2 regions of the Geodermatophilus sp. SYSU D00766 genome follow, and region 2 is predicted to be linked to the other one. Evidence: riboswitches for the same ligand, from Rfam matches in the RefSeq annotation. Region 2 holds a riboswitch; the other holds the start of a gene.
The links. A riboswitch is a leader RNA that binds a small molecule or an ion and turns the genes downstream of it on or off. The one in region 2 is predicted to bind cyclic di-AMP.
Positions count from the first base shown of each region.

Region 1: it holds a riboswitch for cyclic di-AMP, as region 2 does, so the genes downstream of both, ACI8AD_RS12110 (aggregation-promoting factor C-terminal-like domain-containing protein) here and ACI8AD_RS23440 (C40 family peptidase) in region 2, are expected to answer to the same signal.

Region 1 covers NZ_JBJGYI010000013.1:44,108-47,774, forward strand. The annotation lists gene ACI8AD_RS12105 (class I SAM-dependent methyltransferase) at 14-652, opposite strand; gene ACI8AD_RS12110 (aggregation-promoting factor C-terminal-like domain-containing protein) at 765-1,691, opposite strand; cyclic di-AMP (ydaO/yuaA leader) riboswitch at 1,923-2,084, opposite strand; gene ACI8AD_RS12115 (DivIVA domain-containing protein) at 2,249-3,154, opposite strand; gene ACI8AD_RS12120 (LLM class flavin-dependent oxidoreductase) at 3,407-3,667, shown strand, end outside.
Region 2 covers NZ_JBJGYI010000055.1:15,954-19,620, forward strand. The annotation lists gene ACI8AD_RS23430 (DUF222 domain-containing protein) at 1-350, opposite strand, end outside; gene ACI8AD_RS23435 (carbohydrate kinase family protein) at 412-1,329, opposite strand; gene ACI8AD_RS23440 (C40 family peptidase) at 1,386-1,904, opposite strand; cyclic di-AMP (ydaO/yuaA leader) riboswitch at 1,917-2,069, opposite strand; gene ACI8AD_RS23445 (hypothetical protein) at 2,423-2,575, shown strand; gene ACI8AD_RS23450 (hypothetical protein) at 2,719-3,012, shown strand; gene ACI8AD_RS23455 (SMP-30/gluconolactonase/LRE family protein) at 3,016-3,667, opposite strand, start outside.

The sequences.
Region 1 (3,667 bases), on a different contig from region 2:
TGCCCGGGGGCGCTCAGGGCAGCCGCCACACCGTGGTGCGGCGCAGGCCCGGGCCCTCGGTCTCGGGCACGTCGAGGACGGTGACCGGCTCGAGCCGCTCGTGCGGCAGGTAGGGCCGGCCCGGGTCGCCGACGAGGACGGCGCTGCCGCGGGCGCGGGCCCGGTCGAGGAAGGGCAGCACCCGCTCGGTCATCACGCGGTCGTAGCAGACGTCCCCGGCCAGGACGAGGTCGACGTCGGGGGGCTCGCGGTGCAGGACGTCGCCGATGACGCTGATCCCGGTGACGCCGTTGAGGACCGCGTTGACCGCGACCGCCGTCCGGGAGAACGGGTCGACGTCGCTGGCCAGCACGTGCCGGGCACCGGCGAGGACGGCGGCGACGGCGACCAGCCCGCTGCCCGACCCGAGGTCGAGGACGCGGCGGCCGGCCACCGGGACGGCGCCGTCGAGCACGGCCCGGGCCAGCGCCTGCCCGCCGGGCCAGGCCGCGGCCCAGAACGGCGGGTCCTCACCGGCCCCGCCGGCGTCCTCCATGGCCTCCCACAGCGCGACGACGTCGTCGGCGACGTGCAGCCGCACCTCCGGGACGAGGGAGGGCCGGCGGACCTGGGTGTGCGCGCGGACGAACGCCGCGGGCACCACCCTGGTCACCGGCCCTCCCTCAGTGACGTACCGGAACGGCCCCCCTGGGTGACGTGCTGGAACGGCCCCGGTGCAGGGGCCCCCGCCGAGCGGAGCGAGGTGTGGGGGGCAGCGGGTCCTTCTAGTACCAGCCGGTGGCCTGCGAGTGGGCCCAGGCCTCGCACGGCGAGCCGTAGCGGTCGTTGATGTAGATCAGGCCGGCGTCGATCTGCAGGTAACCGTCGGAGGTCTTGGCGATGCCGGTGCTGGCCCAGGTGGAGTCGAGGAACTGCGCGATGCCGTAGGCGGTGCTGGTGGGGTTCTGCGCGGTGGGGTTCCAGCCGCTCTCCTTGCCCCACAGCTTCTCCAGGCAGGAGAACTGCTCGGCGCCGACGAGGCTGAGCGCGTAGTCCTTGAACGACCCGCTCTTGGCGGTGCTCGAGCCGCTGCTGCTGGCGGCCGGCGCCTCGGTGGCCGCGGCGGCCGGCGCGGCGGCAGCGGCCTGCTCGGCAGCAGCCTGCTCGGCGGCGGCCTGCTCGGCCGCGGCAGCCTCGGCAGCGGCCTGGGCCTCGGCGGCGGCCTGGGCCTCGGCGGCGGCGCGGGCGGCCTCCTCCTCGGCGGCGACGCGGGCGGCCTCCTCGGCGGCGGCCTGCTCTGCGGCAGCCTGCTCGGCGGCGGCCTGGGCCTCGACGGCGGCGGCGTCGACCGCGGTGCGCTGGTTGCGCGAGGCGGCGAGGTCCTCGAGGGAGGCGAGGGTGTCGTCCCCGATGGCGCTGGTGGTGGCCGCGTCCTCGTCCTCGGACTGCGGCGGGATGCCCAGCGCCTCGGCGACGCCCACGGAGGCGCTCGCGGTGTCGGTCCCGGTGTCGGCGCTGCCGCCGGTACCGGTGGCGGTCAGGACGCCGACGAGCAGGGCGCCGGCGGTGGCGGTGCCGAGCAGCAGCGCCGGACGGCGGGAGCCGAGCAGGCCGCGGCGGCGGGCGGGGGCCTCGTCGACGTCGGTGACCTCGACGGCGGCGGCCTCGAGGGTCTCCGGCGTGTCGGAGGCGGTGTGGCGGTTACGGGGCATGAGGGTGGGAACTCCGGGGGGAGAGAGCACGCGGCGGCCCGGGGCGTGGGCGCGCACACGCGGTCGCGGTCTACGGGGTCTGGCGGAGTGCGGGTCTCCGGCGGCTCCGGCGGTGCCGGGCGCGGCAGGGCAGGGTCGAGCCGGCGTCAGGAGGACGCGAGGGCACGCTGCGCGCGCCGGCGGCTGCACCTGCGGGCCACGGGGGCCCGGAGGCGGGGCATGCGGAGACTCCGTTCCTTCCGTGAGCCGCCTACCGAGTTAGCTGACGGGTTCGGGCGGGAAGCAGCCCTACGCGCCGGCGAGCGGAGCTCGCCGGGTGCGATTCACCCCGGCACTGCGGTGGGTCCCCGGCTCGCGTCCGCGGGGACGGACACGACTCGGCGGCGTCCGGCCAGGTTCCCCGGACGGGGAGGGACGACCAACCGGACGCCCGCCACGGTAGAGGCCGTTACCGGTCCGTGACAACACGGGGACCGGAGGGACGGGCGGGACAGGTGGGGTGCAGGCGGGACGGACGCCGACCCCGCGGCCGGCGTCCGCCCTGCTCAGCGAGCCGGTCAGGAGGCCGCGGCGACCTCGGGCCGGCCGGCCCCGTGCAGCATCGTGAGCTGCGACGCATCACCGACGGCGACCGGGTCGCGACCGTCCGGCACTCCGGCGGTCCCCCGGCGCTCGGCGAGGACGGGGACGTCCTCGGGCAGCGCCCCGGCGACGACCGCGAGGGCCCGGTCGATCTGGCCGGTCAGCCCGAGCAGCCACTCGCGGGCCTGGTCGCGCTCGTCGCGCAGCGGCGCGAGCTCGGCCTCGGCGGCCAGCCGGCGCTCGAGCGCCTCGGCGTCGGCCCGGGCGCGCACCTCGGCGGCCTCCCGGTCCCGCTGCTCGCGCGCCTCGGCGGCCGCGCGGTCGAGCCGGGCGCGCTCCTCGGCCGCTGCCCGGCCCACCTCCGCCGCCTGGCGGCGGGCCGCCTCGAGCACGGCCGCGGCCTCGCTGCGGGTCTGCTGGCGCAGCGCGATGACCGCCTCGCGCATCTCGGCGACCCCGCGGAGCCGCGCCTCGGCCTCGGTGCGGGCCTCGGCGAGCAGCCGCCGGGCCTCCTCCTCGGCGGTCGAGGTGACCGCGGCGGCCTCCTGCTCGGCCCGGGCCACCAGGGCCCTGGCCTCCTCCGGCCCGGGCAGCGACTGCCGCTCGCGGACCAGCGCCGCGAGCCGGCGCCGGGCGTTCTGCAGCTCGGTCGAGCAGGCGGCGTAGCGGCTGAGGAGGTGGTCGTTCTCCCGCCGCAGGACCATGACCTCGGTCTCGGCCCAGTCCACGTAGGTGTCCACCTGCGCGCGGTCGTAGCCGCGCACCGCCGTCTTGAACACCGGCCCCGTGCCCAGCAGGCCGTCGAGCCCGCTCGGTGCCCGTCTCGGGTCGTCGTCCCCGGCCGCTGCGTGCCGTGCGCGCCCCTCACCCACCTGCGACATCCCGGTCCCCCTCGGTACGCCGTCCGATCCGGTTCCCCGCTGGCCGGTCGGAGTGATCACAATCTCCCACCCCGGGGGACCGGCCGGACCGGCCCGACGGGCAGCGGACCGGGCCGTCGGAGTGGGGTCGTCGCGACGTGCCGGGGTGATCACGCAGCGCAGTGGATGTGTCTCGGCACGGTCACGAGAGCCTGGGAATGGATCCGGGTGGCCGGGGGTTCGGCGGAGTGCAGTAGTTGCACGCTCAACCACATGGAGCACGAGATGCAGTTCGGCGTCTTCTCGGTCAGCGACATCACGACCGACCCCACCACCGGCCGCACGCCCAGCGAGGCGGAGCGGATCCAGGCCGTCGTCCGGATCGCGGAGAAGGCCGAGGAGGTCGGCCTGGACGTCTTCGCCCTCGGCGAGCACCACAACCCGCCGTTCTTCTCGTCCTCGCCCACCACGACCCTGGCCTACGTCGCGGCGCGCACGCAGCGGCTGCAGCTGTCGACGGCGACCACGCTGATC
Region 2 (3,667 bases):
AGGTCGACGCCCCGCGCGGTCGCAGCGGCCAGCCGCTCGGGAGTGACGACCCGAGCTGCCTCGGTGACCTGCTCGGCGGTCACCCAGCCTGCTTCGTGCGCCTCGGCCAGGGCGGGCAGGTGCTCCAGCGCCCGCCCGTTGCGCACCAACCGGGTAGCGGCCGCCAGCGAGAGTCGGCAGTGCCCACACAGCCATGACGTCATCGACTTCAGCCCGTCGCGTTCGGGCGCCTGGGACAGCTCCGCCGCCCGCACCCGGCGGGCCAGTGCGGCGTCGATCCGGTTCCGCTCAGCAACCAGCGCGGCGACGTCGTCGAGCGAGTCACCGCCGGCGGGATCGCTCGAACACATGATCGAAGCCTACCGTCAACTGAAGCGCTGCTCAAGACGAAACCGCAGGTCAAAGCCAAGTTCACGACGGACGTGGCGGCGGCTGGCCGCCGAGCACACCGGCGACCACCGCGGCCGCCTCGTGCCCGGTCCGGACCGCGTCCAGCACCGGCGCCCCGCCTCGCCACCCGGCCAGCACCCCGGCGGCGAGGGCGTCCCCGCAGCCGGTCGTGTCGCGCAGCCGCCCCTCGGGCAGCGGCGCCACCGGCACCTGCCACGTACCCGCCCGCGTGAGTACGCGGGTGGGGTGTGCGCCGGCGTGCACCACGACCAGCGGCGGCACCTCCGCGGGCAGGCCGCCGAGCAGCCCCAGCACCGCGGCCTCGGCGGCGTTGCAGAACAGCAGGTCCGCCCGCAGCCCGGCGAGCAGCCCGCGGTAGGCCGCGACCCCGTGCCGCTCGATCCGCGCCGCGGCCGCGATGTCGACGCTCACCGGCACGCCGGCGTCGCGCGCGAGGGAGGCGACGGCCACCAGCGCGTCCGGGAAGCGCAGCAGGTCGTAGCCGTCCAGGTGGACGACGGCGGCGTCGGCGAGCCACCCGGCGCGGACGTCGTCCGGTGTCAGGCCGCCCTCACCCCGGTCGGTGAGCGGCGTCCGCTCGCCGTCGGGGTGGACGAGGACCGTCGACAGCGGCGCCCGGCCGCGGCGGACCACCGCCGTCTGCACGCCCCGCGCGGCCAGGCCGGCGAGCAGCGTGTCGGTGAGCGGGTCCGCCCCGGCCCACCCGGCCAGCCGCGCCGGGGTGCCGAGCCGGGTCAGGGTCGCCGTGACGTTGGCCGGCGCCCCGCCCGCCGTCGTCGTCCGCACCACCCGCTGCTGACTCCCCGCCCGCAGCGGCTCACTGAGCTCGAGCATCTGGTCGGCGACCAGCTTGCCCACCGCCACGACCGGGCCGGAGCCGGCGCGGCGGGGCCATCGCGGGCCGTCCTCGTCGTCCACGGCGACCAGGGTGCCCCGGCCGGGGAGGCCGGCCGGGGCACCCTGCCTGAGGTGCGTCAGGCGACGCGGCGGGCGCCCGCGTAGCTCGGCATCGAGTCCAGGTCGACGACGGCGACCGGCTTGCCGGCGGTCGAGGCGTGGACCATCTGGCCGTTGCCGATGTACATGCCCACGTGCGACACCGGGCTGTAGAAGAAGACCAGGTCACCCGGCTGCAGGTCGGACTTGGCCACCGCGGTGCCGAAGGTCGACTGGAGCTTCGAGGTGCGCGGGATCGAGATCCCGGCCGCCGCGTAGGAGTAGCTGGTCAGGCCCGAGCAGTCGAAGGCGTTCGGGCCGGTGGCGCCGTAGACGTAGGGGTCACCGACCTGGGCGAGCGCGGTGTCCACGGCGACCTGGGCCGCGGCGTTGGGGGCGACCGCCGGCGCGGCGGCCACGGTCGCGGTCGCCGTCCCACCACCACCCGAGTTCGCCGAGGCCGGGAGAGGTGAGAGGACGATGCCGGCTCCGGCGATGGCGGCGACGGCGATGCCGCGGAACGAGCGGCGGGTGGTGGACGTGCGTGCAGTCGTCATCGACGACGGTTCTCCTGTTCTCCACGGCCGCCTACCGGGTTAGCTGACGGGTTCGGACGGGGGAGTCGCCCGGCGCGACGGATCGCGCTCCACCCCAGGACTGCGGTGGGTCCCCGGCCCGGGTACCGGCTCTCGTGCCGGTGCCCGGTTCGGCGTGTCCGGCGGGTGTCACACAGGGCGTGACGGAGGACCCTGGCCGGACCGCGACGACGGTAGGGAGGGGTCCCAGGCCCCTCAACCGGACCGGGGGCCCGCCACGCCCGGACCGGCTCCCGGGACTTGACACCGGCCGCACGGCGGGACACCGGCTCCGACCTGCACGGATGCACGTGCCGCCGCCGTCCTCCCGGCGACGCGCCGTCGCCGACACGCCGGGCGGGACGAGAAAGGACGTGGCGGTGCGTCCGCACACGCCGTCAACGGCCCGCCACGCGCGGGGAGCGCAGCCGCCGGGATCCCCAGGGTTGCACCGCACGTTGACGGGGCACCCGACAGGCAACCGACATGAGGAGGACCCCGTGGGGATGTTGAGGAAGCTCGTGGCTTCGGGTGTCGCCGCCAAGGTGGTGCAGGAGCTCCAGAAGCCGCAGAACCAGGCCAAGATCAAGCAGTTCATCCGCGACTACCAGAGCAAGAACAAGAAGGGCGGGACGAGCGGCCGCGCCTACTGACCCACTCCGCTCCGCACGCCCCCCGTCCCGCGTCCGGGCCGGGGGGCGTGGTGCGTCCGGGGGTGCTTCCCGCGGTCCGCGTCATGCCGGCGTCCTCGCGGCGTCCTCATGGGTGCGGGGACCACCGAGGGGGCGAGGAGCGCATGACCGAGACCACGACGACCACCACGAGGACCGGCGGGGGTGCGGCGGACCGTCGACCGCACGAGCGGCGCGAGCACGTGGAGGCACTGCGGCGGGCGGCGACCCACCTCGCGACGGCGGAGTTCCTCGAGCGCCGCGCGGACCGGTCGGTCAACGCCGCGCTCGGCGCCCTGCTGCGCGAGCGCGCCTGCGAGCGCCGGCGCCGGGCCGGGCGGATCCTCACCGACCTGGGCATGCGCCCCCCGCGCGCGGTCCACCGCAGCCGGACCTCCCGCGCCGTCACCGGCGGCTGAGCGTCAGGGGCGGCCGGCGTGGGGGACGTCGACCTCCGTGGCCAGCAGCACCGCCTCGCGCACCGGCGCGCGGTTGTGCTCGTAGAAGTCCGGCGCCGCGCACATCAGCAGCGTCCGGCCGTCGTCGCCGCCGAGCATGCAGGCGAACACGCCCAGCCCCTCGGGTGCGGCGACGGCGTCGACGATCTCGCCGCCCTCGGCCACCCGCACGACGCGACCGCCCACGCCGTCGGCCGCCCAGATGCGGCCCTCGGCGTCGAGGGCGCAGCCGTCGGGTGCGACGGCGAGCTGTCCGAGCACCTCTTCGGTGCTCCGCCCGGTGACCTCGGGGCCCAGGGAGGCCCACACCCGGCGGTTGGTCAACGAGCCGTCGGGCGCCAGGTCGAACGCGGTGTAGCGGTTGCCGAGGGTCTCCCCGACGACGAGCGTGCCGCCGTCCGGGGTGATGACCGTGCCGTTGGGGAACTGCAGCCCCTCGGCGGCCACGGACACCGTCCCGTCGAGGTCCACCCGCTTGATCGACGCGGTGGTCGGCGCGCCGCCACCCATGAGGTCGAAGCCGAAGTCCCCGACGAACACGTGCCCGGCGTCGTCGACCACGAGGTCGTTGAGGTGCCCGCCGCAGTGTTCCGAGAGGTCGGCGTGGGGCGTCAGC